One region of the Shewanella sp. GD04112 genome, then DNA from elsewhere that is predicted to be linked to it. Evidence: predicted binding sites of a transcription regulator. Region 1 holds the regulator's gene; each other region holds the start of a gene.
What was found. The regulator LexA, encoded in region 1, represses DNA repair genes until DNA is damaged. The targets are predictions, from matches to a motif close to TACTGTATNNNNATACAGTA.

Region 1 (4,292 bases):
GCATCAACGTCTTTGGCTTGCACCGCATCCCCCGTGTTATTGCCCCACGCATTACGCTCATAGGTAATCACGGCGGCAATCTCTTGGGTCGTTAATTGTTTGCCAAAGGCTTGCATGGCCGTACCCGCTTTACCATTGAGCACTATTTCAAGATGGCCGCTCAGTGGTCCGGTCGCAATCGGGCTGCCTTTGAGGTGCGGGAATACTCCTTGTAGACCTTCACCGTTGGGTTGGTGACAGGCCGCGCAGTGACCAAGGTAAACTTGCTCACCCTGAGCCATCAGCTCTTCTTTTGTCAGTGTTTGCGATAACGCGGCTTGTGCGGCTTGCGCTGCGGCATTGGCGGCTTGTTTTTGTTCTACAACCCAAGCATCGAACTCGGCTTCGGGTAATGCCTGCACCACTATCGGCATAAAACCATGGTCTTTACCGCAAAGCTCGGCACATTGGCCACGGTAAATGCCGGGTTTGTCGATACGGGTCCATGCCTCGTTAATAAAACCTGGGTTAGCGTCTTTTTTAACCGCAAAGGCGGGCATCCACCATGAGTGAATGACATCCTCTGAGGTCATTAAGAAGCGGATTTTACGATTGATGGGTAATACTAGGGGTTTATCGACCTCGAGTAAGTAGTGCTCTCCCTTGGCTTCACTTCCTTCGATTTGAGGTCTTGGTGTTGCGAGAATGCTGTAAAAATCAATATCTTGATCGAAGTAGCTATAATGCCATTTCCATTGAGAACCTGTGACTTTTACCGTGAGATCGGCATTACTGGGATCTTCCATGGCAATCAGAGTTTTCGTGGCGGGAATCGCCATTAAGATCAGAATGACAAAAGGAATAATCGTCCACGCGATTTCGACTTTTGTGCTCTCATGGAAGTGAGACGCGACCGCGCCCTTGGATTTTCTGTGGTTGATCATGGCATAAATCATCACGCCAAAAACCACTAGGCCTATCGCGCAGCAGATATACAGAATCGTCATGTGTAAGTGATAAACCTTGCCACTGATTTCTGTTACGCCGGGGGTCATGTTGAACCGCATGTCCGCTGCGGCCAACGGTGGGGCGAATAGCACCACGAGTAAACAATACAACCATTGCTTCACAAGACTTCTCCTCTGCTAATTGCGAATAGCAACTACAAAGAAGAGCAACACAGTAAGTCTCAACTCTATGCAAACTCTTCAGTTCCCAAAAAAGCTTCTCTGACTTCAACGTGCGTTGGCGGATTACTTTTGATTAAGTATTGTTACTGCTGGTATTAGCCACACTGGCACATACTGCTGAATAAACCCATTATTCTCGATTTTTGTGGGCAAGAGATATTCGATAAATCGTCGATATTTTTTGCCTAAATGGGCGATATATTATGCTCGCCTGAATCAAACATACTTGCTGTTTAAAAATTGATCAAGATCACTTCTTTTTCTAATTGTCTGAAAAATTGCCAAAAAAAAAGCCCCACATTCACAGGTGAGGCGGCTTTCAAGGCTAAATACGCAGTGCAAAAATTTTAATGAACAGAGCTAAAAAAACTACCTTGGGCAAAGTGAGCAGGTTGCTTGAGTGTCGCGTCCGTAGGTGAGTGATTTACGACACCTTCTAGCACGATTCCCATGGCGCGGGCGCTCTTGGCCACAATTTGCAAACGACGATTGTCGCGGGCATCGAGTGAGTGGATCCAAGTAATTACTGCGCTGGAAGTGCCGCTAGTTAAGGCTTTTTCCATGGCCCACAGGGTTTCCACTTCATCTTTCGCATGGACTAAGAGTATGCGATCCATACGCACGCCGGCGCTGGCCAGTAACTGCTTGTAGCCAATACTGGGTGGGTTGATGAGCACGACCCAGCGGCCTTGTTGGCTCAATTGTGCCAATTGTTTGCTAAGTTGCATTAGCTCTTGGCGCCCTTGGCTCTCGGTGGGCATAGTGATGATAGGCGTATGCTGCCAGTCTGTATCGGTTTCGCGTACCGCATCGAGCCATAAACCGGGGTGACGCGGGGCATTACCTAGTAGTTTGTTCATAGCCAATCTCCATTGCGGATCACCCCTACGGCGAGCCCTTCAATTGTTAGACTTTGGAAACTTAAATCGACTTTAATCGGGGAGTAATCTTCATTTTCAGCATGTAGATAAACGAGATTCCCTTTCTTTTCAAAGCGTTTAACTGTTACATCATCGTCAACGCGAGCAACAACTACTTGGCCATTGCGCGCTTGCTGTACCTTATGAACGGCGAGCAGATCCCCTTCGAGGATACCGATGTTCTTCATACTGTCGCCTCTGACGCGCAGCAAGAAATCGGCGGCTGGGTGGAACATGCTGGGGTCGACTTGATAATACTGTTCGACATGCTCTTGGGCGAGGATAGGTTCGCCCGCAGCCACTTGACCAATCAGTGGTAAGCCAGATTCGCTGTTATCTTCTTCCTCAACTGGGAGGCGGATCCCGCGGGAAGTGCCAGGCATGATCTCGATGCAGCCTTTTTTCGCCAATGCCTTAAGGTGTTCCTCGGCGGCATTTGCACTTTTAAAACCCAAACGGGTGGCGATTTCGGCCCGGGTGGGTGGCATGCCAGTCTCGGCAATATTACGTTTAATCAGCTCTAAAATTTCGGCTTGGCGTGGCGTCAACGGTCTCATGTTCTTTCCTGTTTTTCTATACAGTTACTGTTAGTATATACAGTATTATTCGTAGTGCAAGTATTAACCACTTTTTAACGCGATTGGAGAGTATTAGCGAATATTCCCTAGAATCTGGTATTCTATGGGGCTAATGAACGTACTTACATTGCATAAGAATAATGCCTAAACAAGACTCTCTTTGGTTGAAATCATTACGCTGGATCCAAAAACACTTAGTGCACACTATTGTTGTGCCGCAGGATCCCTTTGCCGATCTGAATCTGGACGCTTCCAGACCGCTTGCTTATGTAATGAAAACAGAATCCCTGAGTGATATTGCTGCGTTAAGCGAAATCACCACTAAGCTGGGTTTGCCAAGCCCCTATGAGCCGCTCGTGGTAAATGGCGTTGTCGCGCCCCGCGTCGTTTGCCTCGAAGGCCGTAAGCCTTTGTTTGGCGAGCGTGCCAGTAATGAGCCATTCCTCGAATGTTTTATGCGCCTGTTGGCCGTCCATAAGGAAAAGCCAGAGTTAGATATTCAGCTGGTGCCTGTGAGTCTGTATTGGGGCCGTACTCCGGGTAAAGAAGACGACACCATGAAGGCGGCTGTTCTTGAGCGCGAGAATCCAACTTGGTTACGTAAGTGCTTGATGATCTTATTTTTGGGTCGTCATAACTTTGTGCAGTTTTCTAATGCGGTATCGCTGCGTTACATGGCCGACGAACACGGCACCGATATGGGGATTGCCCATAAACTGGCGCGGGTGGCTAGGGTGCATTTCCGCCGCCAACGCAAAGTGATGACAGGGCCTGTGTTGCCGAATCGTCAGGCAATGTTCCACTCCCTGCTGAAATCCGAATCCTTACGCAAGGCTATTCAGGAAGAAGCGGCGAGTAAGAAGATTTCCGAAACCCAAGCCCGTGAAACAGCAATTGAATATCTTGATGAAATTGCAGCGAATTATTCCGACAGCCTAGTGCGTATTGCTGAGCGTTTCTTAACTTGGTTATGGAACAAGCTCTACAGCGGTATCAATATCAAAGGTGCCGAGCAAATCCGTCAGCTGCACCATGATGGTCACGAGATTGTTTATGTACCTTGCCATCGCAGCCATATGGATTACCTGCTGTTATCCTACATTCTGTATTACCAAGGCATGGTGCCACCGCATATTGCGGCGGGGATTAACCTAAACTTCTGGCCTGCGGGACCGCTGTTCCGCCGTGGTGGCGCTTTCTTTATTCGCCGTAGTTTTAACGGCAATAAACTTTATACTGCCGTGTTCCGTGAATACCTCGATCAGCTGTTTGCTAAGGGATATTCGGTTGAGTATTTCTCTGAGGGTGGCCGTTCTCGCACCGGTCGTCTATTGGCGCCGAAAACTGGCATGATCGCCATGACGATCAACAGTGTGCTGCGTGGTATCGAACGCCCTGTCACCTTAGTGCCTGTGTATTTAGGCTACGATCACGTGATGGAAGTGGCGACTTATCATAAAGAGTTGAGCGGTAAGAAAAAACAGAAAGAATCTGTATGGCAAGTTTTTGGTGCTATTCGTAAATTAGGTAATTTTGGCCAAGGTTATGTCAACTTTGGTGAGCCGATTACACTGCAAAACTTCTTGAATGAAACCGCGCCTAACTGGCGCGCTGAAGTGGCCGAC
Region 2 (4,292 bases), 3.6 Mb from region 1:
CGACCGTGATAGCGATGTGAAGTCAGTGTTCTTTGGCTCGGCGAATACCTTCGAGTATTTCGACCTTAATGGCCGTTTCGATGGCGATCCAAACTACTACACTAACAAGCGTCCTTGGTGGCAGGAGGCTATCGATCAGCGCAGCTTGTTTGTGGGCGATCCTGCGGTCGATGCCAACGATGGATCTATTTCAGCCACGGTTAAAACCCCAGTCTATGGTGCCAATGGTGAACTCATCGGGATTGGTGGTATGGATATTCTTATCGATACCATTGGTAAAACCCTGTTAGCGCCAATCAAATACCGCAACTATGGCCAAGCCTTCCTGATGACAGATGAAGGTAAGCTGGTTTATTTCCCCGGATTCTCAGATAAATTCCCGCCGGGCTCACTTGCGAATCAAATCGATAGCCAGTTTAAGGACACCTCAGGTTTTACCGCCTTAAGACAACAAATGCAGCGCGAAGCACAGGGCTTTGCCGAAGTCACCTTTAACGGTGTGCCGCAGCGGGTAACCTTTGTGTCCGTGGGCGGTGATTATCCTAAGCAAAAATGGCACTTAGCCTTTATGTTGCCCCATGAGGTGATTGAAGCGCCAGTGACCGAAGCCTTTTGGAATGCCTGTTTTGTTGCCTTAGGGATTATGCTCTTGGTCGGCATCACAGTATGGTTGATGTTATTGCCCTTTAGACGCCAGCTCGGCAAATTGCTCGATGCGATGGAAGACATTGCCGAAGGTGATAGCGATTTATCCCAACGCATTTTAATGGAGCGCGAGGATGAGTTAGGCAAGCTGGGTGATGCCTTCAACCGCTTTGCCGAAAAGGTGCAGCAAATGTTACTGCACACTCGCAACTTAACCCAAGAGGTGGGCACTGGGGTGATGGATGCACGCCAAGTGTGTGATTTAGCGGTATCTTCGGTGTCATCGCAGAAACAACAAATCGACTCAGTGGCCACGGCAGCCACCCAAATGGCACAGACAAGCCAAGAAATGGCAATTAGCGCGCAGCGGGCGAATGATTTTGCTGAAAAGGCACAAACCCAAGCCCATGACGGTACCCAAATCGTGTCCCGTGCGACCGAAGGTATGAAGGCATTATCGGTTCAAGTGATTGAAGCGGCCAAGGTCATCAAGGAGTTACGTAGCAGCTCTGAGCAAATTGGCGAAGTGTTAAGCGTGATCCGTAACATTGCCGACCAAACCAACTTGCTGGCGCTCAATGCGGCCATCGAGGCGGCGCGGGCGGGTGAGCAGGGCCGAGGCTTTGCCGTAGTGGCCGATGAAGTGCGTACTCTCGCGTCTCGTACCCAAGATTCTACCGCCAACATTCAAGGCATTATCCAAACCCTGCAACAGAGTGCGCTACAAGCCGAGCAGGTGATGGAATCAGGGGTTGAGCAGGCAAGGGTCGGGCAAGACTTGACCACACAAGTGGAGCAAGCTTTAAGTGATATCGCCAGTGCGATTGTGTCGATTCAGCAGCAAACGGTGGAAATTACCGTCGCGATTGGCCAGCAGGCCGTTGTGGCTGAAGAAGTAGCACAGAACGTGGTTAGCGTGCGTGGTTTGTCCGATCAGTCTTTGCTCTCAAGCCAAGATTTATCCCAAAGTTTGCAAGGATTTGAGCAAGCGACTCACGAACTCACCCGCAACATTGGGCAATTTAAGATTTAATTCAAAACGTTGCAAATCAAGGGAGCCTTAGGGCTCCCTTTGTTTTTTGAGCGCTTATAATCCAAGCGCAAACAGCACCGCGGCAAATTGGTAAGCGGCACTTGATTACTGTTTTTATATACAGTATTTTGAGTGTCGGAGGAATGCAAGGTGCGAAAAATCATTCATATCGATATGGATTGCTATTTTGCTGCGGTGGAAATGCGGGATTTTCCCGAATACCGCGGTAAACCGCTGGCTGTCGGCGGCAGTCGGGTGCAGCGTGGCGTCATCAGCACTTGTAATTATGAGGCGCGCAAATTTGGCGTGCGTTCGGCCATGGCGACGGGCTACGCACTGAAATTGTGCCCCGATCTTATCCTCGTTCCCGGTCGTATGCAGGTCTACAAAGAGGTCTCACAGCAAATTCGCGCCATCTTTTCCCGATACACTGAGTTAATCGAACCACTTTCCCTCGATGAAGCCTATTTAGATGTCAGCGATTGTAAGCTGTTTAAGGGCTCAGCCACGTTAATTGCCGAGGCGATTCGCCGTGATATTTTGGCCGAAACTGGGCTGACGGCATCGGCGGGCGTGGCGCCGATTAAATTTCTCGCCAAGGTTGCCTCTGATTTAAATAAGCCCAATGGGCAATGTGTTATCCCACCCGATGAGGTGCCCGAGTTCGTTAAAAGCTTATCCCTGCGGAAAATACCCGGAGTCGGTAAAGTGACCGCTGAGAAACTGTCTTCGCTAGGCTTAAATACCTGCGCCGATGTGCAGGCTTATCCAAAGCAAGAGTTGATTGCCCGTTTTGGTAAGTTTGGCGCCGTGTTAGTCGAGCGGGCCCATGGCATCGATGATCGCGGGATTTCTGTGAGCCGCGAGCGCAAATCCGTAGGCGTTGAGACCACTCTCGCTCAGGATATTTACACGCTGGAGCAGTGCCAACAGGTGATGCCGGGATTAATCCAAGAGTTGTCCAGCCGTTTAGGGCGAAGTGCTAAGGGGAGGCAAATCCATAAGCAGGTGGTCAAACTTAAATTTAATGATTTTAAACAGACCACCATCGAGCATCGTAGTGACGAGGTCTCCGTGGTGATGTTCTATGAGCTACTGAGCCAAGCAATGGCTAGGCAAGAGGGCCGTGGAATTCGGTTACTCGGGGTTTCTGTTGGACTCGCCGAGACTAAAGACACGCTTTCGCCGCTCATGGTACGCGAAACGAAGCAGTTGGATTTTGTGTTTTAGTGTCAATTTAATCTGAGCGGATCTGGCTCAGCGCCAATCTAACCTAGTTTAGTTTAGATAACGCGATAATCAGCTTTACGCAGTGCGCAAATAGAAGCAACAATAAGGCCGCATTGGTAAACCCTCTGCGGCCTTTGTTATTTAAGTCTGCTTAGCGACTATTCACCTAGAGTGATTATTCACCTTTAGCGGGAATTCGTTCTAGCACAGCAAGGAGCAGATCCCAGTATTGACCTACTGTGGTGATATTGACCATTTCATCCGGGCCGTGTGGATAGCGGATGGTAGGGCCAATCGACACCATGTCCATTTCTGGATAAGGCTTCTTGAACAGACCACATTCAAGACCCGCGTGGATCACCATGATAACCGGTTCTTTATGGTAGATAGACTCGTAGGTCTCACGCACAATCGCCATTACGGGTGAGCTGTTATCTGGCTTCCAACCTGGGTAAGCGCCACTGAATTCAATTTCAGCGCCAGCGAGATTAGTCAGCGCATTGAGCATGCCTTCAACTTGGCTGCGGCCCGAATCGATGAGCGAGCGAATTAAGCACAGAATGCTAACTTCTTCATCGTTAGTGCTAATCACGCCTACGTTGAGTGAGGTTTCTGTCACGCCAGCGACTTCATCGCTCATACGCATCACGCCATTAGGGCATACATGCAGCAGGTCGATCAGCGTGTTTTGGCTGTTTTCACTCATCACGCGTTTTGGCGTTGGGATTTCGCTCAACACTAAACGCATATCAGGGTCGGCAATGGCCAGCTCGGCGCGGACTAAGGCTTCAAAAGCGCGCACTTTTTCATTCAGTGCATCGACATTTTCAGCGGGTAACATAAAGCTGATATTGGCTTCGCGTGGGATGGCATTACGCAGTGAACCACCGGTAAATTGGGTTAATTCCAGCGCTAATTCATCGGCATTTTCAAACAGGAAGCGTGCCAAGAGTTTGTTGGCGTTACCACGACCCAAATGGATGTTAACCCCAGAGTGACCGCCTTTTAAGCCAGATAAATGCAGGCTAAATGATGCGTAACTTTGCTCCGACGCTTGCCATACCATAGGCAGTGTGATTTGAGCATCGACACCGCCAGCGCAGCCCATGTAGATTTCACCTTCTTGCTCTGAGTCGGTGTTTATCAGGATTTCAGCATCGAGCATACCCGCTTGCAGGCCAAAGGCGCCTGTCATGCCCGCTTCTTCATCAATCGTGAGCAGTACTTCCAGTGGGCCGTGTTTGATATCGTCGCTACCTAAAATCGCTAAGGCTGACGCCATGCCAATACCATTGTCGGCGCCTAAGGTTGTGCCTTTGGCTTTTACCCAGTCACCTTCAACATAGGCTTCGATAGGATCTTTGATAAAGTCATGCACTTTGTC
Region 3 (4,292 bases), 3.4 Mb from region 1:
GGCATTACACCATCGGCAACTAAGAAGGCGCATGAACGGATATGGTCGGCAATAACGCGCAGTGACTTGTTAGATAAGTCAGTCACGCCGATGATTTCAGCCGCTTTAGCAATCAAGGCGCGGAAAATATCGATTTCGTAGTTTGAATGCACGCCCTGCATAATCGCAGCGATACGCTCAATCCCCATACCGGTATCGACTGAAGGTTTTGGCAGCGGCAACATTTCACCAGAGGCTTGGCGATTGTATTGCATGAATACTATGTTCCAGATTTCGATGAAACGGTCGCCATCTTCTTCTGGGCTACCAGGGCGTCCGCCCCAGATATGATCGCCGTGATCGTAGAAAATTTCGGTACATGGACCACAAGGACCTGTGTCACCCATTTGCCAGAAGTTATCTGAAGCGTATGGCGCGCCCTTGTTATCGCCGATACGAATGATGTTTTCAGCGGCAACACCAATCTTTTTATTCCAAATTTCAAAGGCTTCATCGTCTGTTTGGTAAACAGTCACACACAGACGCTCCTTTGGCAGCTTCAAAACTTCGGTCAGGAAGGTCCAACCAAAGTGAATCGCATCTTCTTTGAAGTAATCACCAAAACTGAAGTTACCCAGCATTTCGAAGAAAGTATGGTGACGCGCGGTATAACCAACGTTATCTAAATCGTTGTGTTTACCACCCGCACGGACGCAGCGTTGGGCAGTGGTCGCACGTGTATAGCTACGTTTGTCCATGCCAAGAAACACGTCCTTGAACTGGTTCATACCGGCGTTGGTGAATAAAAGCGTGGGATCGTTGCCTGGTACAAGAGAACTACTGTCCACAACTTGGTGACCATTGCTGCGGAAAAATTCGAGGAAAGCACTTCTAAGCGCTGCTGTCGTTTGATACATGAAATCGTCCTGAATTGGGTAAGCATGACCAGCTACACCATAAGGTAGCCGTATTTCTATTTGCCCAGCATTATAAGCAGACTGAGGAAAGACGACCAGCCTTGAATAGCGATATAGGCTTAGGAATCTCATATTTTCGGTGAGTTTGCCGCTAAGACATGGCTTATCACAAAAGCCAAGCGGTAAAGAGGAGTCGATGAGCCGAATCAACACGTCGGCCGAACGCAAAAGACAATGACCAGACAAGCCAAGGGCGGCGAGTTTATGCCATGACGTTAGTCATCATTATCTGCCAAAGGGTCGTAATCTAAGGCGTAGGAGACTTGTTCGTAATTAAAGCCTTGGCTCAGTAAAAACCGCACCCGTTTGGCTTTTTCTTTTGCAACCAGCTCACGAGAGTGTGAGCCTTTAACCTCGGTGACTTTAGGGGTTACATATTTTTTGATGGCTTTGGCTTTTGCTAGCTCAAACCAATCATGCTCATTGGCAGATAAGGCGGCTTCGATACAATCCTTTGAAAGCCCTTTTTGAGCAATGGCTTGGCGAATACGTATAGGCCCATGGCCACGGGCAATATGGCTGCGAACAAGAAGCTCGGCATAACGCTTATCATTGATAAAACCCGACGCTTCACAATCATCGAGAACGGGATCGATATCAACGACCTCAAAGCCTTTTTCGAGCAGTTTGGAGCGGATTTCTTGGCGGGAATAGTCGCGGCGCGCTAACAGCGCGACCGCGATTTGACGGGCTGACTGGCTCAGAATACTTCGCCTGTTTCGAAATCAACATTGCCTTCGCTATTTTCATCATCAGATGAAGATGAAGACATAGCGCTTGGGTTACTCAGCAGTAACTCACGCAGAGTTTTATCGATTTCAGCAGCAATTGCTGGGTTTTCAGTCAGATATTTACCAGCATTTGCACGACCTTGACCAATCTTGTCACCCTTGTAGCTATACCATGCACCGGCTTTTTCGATAAGTTTATGGGCCACACCTAAATCGACTAACTCACCGGTACGGTTGATACCTTGACCGTAAAGAATTTGGAACTCAGCTTGCTTAAACGGTGCAGCAACCTTGTTTTTAACCACTTTAACGCGCGTCTCGTTACCCACTACTTCATCGCCTTCTTTGATAGCACCAGTACGGCGAATATCGAGACGAACAGAGGCGTAGAACTTCAGCGCGTTACCGCCCGTTGTGGTTTCTGGGTTACCAAACATCACACCAATCTTCATACGAATTTGGTTGATGAAGATTAACAGTGTATTCGATTGCTTGAGGTTACCCGCTAGCTTACGCATCGCTTGGCTCATCATACGCGCCGCTAAGCCCATGTGTGAGTCACCAATTTCACCTTCAATTTCCGCTTTGGGTGTTAATGCCGCAACCGAGTCAACGATGATCACATCTACCGCTCCAGAACGGGTCAACGCATCACAAATCTCAAGGGCTTGCTCGCCTGTATCGGGTTGTGAACACAGTAAGTTATCAATATCTACGCCTAACTTTTTAGCATAGATAGGGTCTAGCGCATGCTCGGCGTCGATAAAAGCACAGGTTTTACCTTCGCGCTGAGCGGCGGCAATCACTTCTAATGTCAGCGTCGTTTTACCTGATGATTCAGGACCATAAATCTCAACGATACGTCCCATTGGTAAACCGCCAGCCCCTAAGGCGACGTCAAGGGAAAGTGAACCAGTAGAAATAGTCTCAACATCCATAGAGCGGTCTTCGCCCAGCTTCATGATGGAGCCTTTACCAAATTGCTTTTCAATTTGGCTCAATACCGCAGCAAGTGCTTTCTCTTTGTTTGGATCGACCTTCATTCCAGTTCCCTCATCTAGACAGTATCAGTACTGTCAAAAGTGATATTCAATTTAGTAAAGCGGGTAATACAAAAAGCGAGGCTCTTTGTCATAATCTGCTGACTAGTATACTGTACAATCATACAGTATCAAGACCTGTGAATGATTTATTTTTCAGTCAGAAAATTTTCCCGTTGAGACAAGCTTTTACCGACTCGTGCTGCAGATTTGTCAGGATATCAGTGAATATCCATGGTTTAAGGGTCAATTTTCAGAAAATTATTGCTAAGATTGGCGTCAATTTATTTTAGACAGTAACAGTGCACATCCACTGATTTTTTTATCCCATTACTGTACGACTTATTTCCCCGCTTTGGGCCGGCATAACGGACGAAAACGATTTAATGAATCCTATAGATACCGATGATTTAGAAAAACATACTCCTATGATGCGTCAATATTTGACCATGAAAGCGGAGCATCACGACATGCTGCTGTTTTATCGTATGGGTGACTTCTATGAACTCTTCTATGATGACGCAAAACGCGCCTCTGAATTATTGGGCATTTCCCTTACGGCCCGAGGCAAAAGTGGTGGCGATCCGATCCCGATGGCGGGTATCCCTTACCATGCGGTTGAAGGCTATCTAGCCAAATTGGTTCAAATTGGTCAATCGGTCGCGATCTGTGAGCAGATTGGCGACCCTGCTACCTCAAAAGGCCCGGTTGAGCGAAAAGTGGTGCGCATCGTCACCCCAGGTACATTGACCGACGAAGCCCTATTGCAGGAGAGGCAAGACAATCTGTTAGCCGCGGTTTACCAAGGTAAAGTTGGTTTTGGCTACGCGACCCTCGATGTGTCTTCCGGCCGCTTTGTGATTGCTGAATTAGAGACAAAGGAGTCCCTCGAAGCCGAGCTGCAACGTACCAATCCGGTCGAAATTCTCTATAGCGAAGATTTTGGCGCGATGGAGTTATTGCATCATTTTAAAGGCAAGCGTCGCCGCCCCGAGTGGGAGTTTGATTACGATACCAGCATCAAACTGCTGCTGGCTCAATTTGGCACTAAGGATTTGCACGGCTTTGGGATTACCGATGCGCGGCTGTCGCTGCAAGCTGCTGGCTGCTTAATGCAATATGTGAAAGACACTCAGCGCACCGCCCTGCCCCATATCAATGCCATTACCCGTTTCAATCAAACCGATACGATTGTCTTGGACGCGGCAACGCGCCGTAACCTGGAGCTGACACAAAATTTGAGTGGTGGTCGAGATAACACCCTAGCAGCCGTGCTCGACAATACCGCAACAGCGATGGGCAGCCGAATGCTGCAACGCTGGATCCATCAGCCGCTAAGAGACCATGCACAGATTTTTGCTCGCCAAACGGCCGTGAATGAATTACTCGGGACCGCGGCCCATGAGTCATTACATGAACAGCTTAAAGCCCTAGGCGATATCGAACGTATCATGGCAAGGCTGGCGCTTCGTACCGCACGTCCAAGGGATTTTGCCCGTCTACGCCAGGCATTAAACCTATTGCCTCAGTTGCAGCAGTCACTCGCGCAGTTAAGTGCGCCACAT

Region 2: a site for LexA is predicted at 1,785-1,804, ahead of dinB (DNA polymerase IV). Genes of this name have one in related genera too.
Region 3: a site for LexA is predicted at 2,839-2,858, ahead of recA (recombinase RecA). Genes of this name have one in related genera too.

What each region holds. Positions count from the first base shown of each region.
Region 1 covers NZ_JAOEAL010000001.1:4,691,691-4,695,982, reverse strand. The annotation lists gene coxB (cytochrome c oxidase subunit II) at 1-1,109, opposite strand, end outside; gene N7386_RS20600 (SulA-like leucine-rich domain-containing protein) at 1,517-2,029, opposite strand; gene lexA (transcriptional repressor LexA) at 2,026-2,646, opposite strand; gene plsB (glycerol-3-phosphate 1-O-acyltransferase PlsB) at 2,808-4,292, shown strand, end outside.
Region 2 covers NZ_JAOEAL010000001.1:1,099,733-1,104,024, forward strand. The annotation lists gene N7386_RS04825 (methyl-accepting chemotaxis protein) at 1-1,678, shown strand, start outside; gene dinB (DNA polymerase IV) at 1,829-2,908, shown strand; gene N7386_RS04835 (aminoacyl-histidine dipeptidase) at 3,084-4,292, opposite strand, start outside.
Region 3 covers NZ_JAOEAL010000001.1:1,318,849-1,323,140, reverse strand. The annotation lists gene alaS (alanine--tRNA ligase) at 1-896, opposite strand, end outside; gene N7386_RS05790 (regulatory protein RecX) at 1,172-1,582, opposite strand; gene recA (recombinase RecA) at 1,657-2,730, opposite strand; gene mutS (DNA mismatch repair protein MutS) at 3,114-4,292, shown strand, end outside.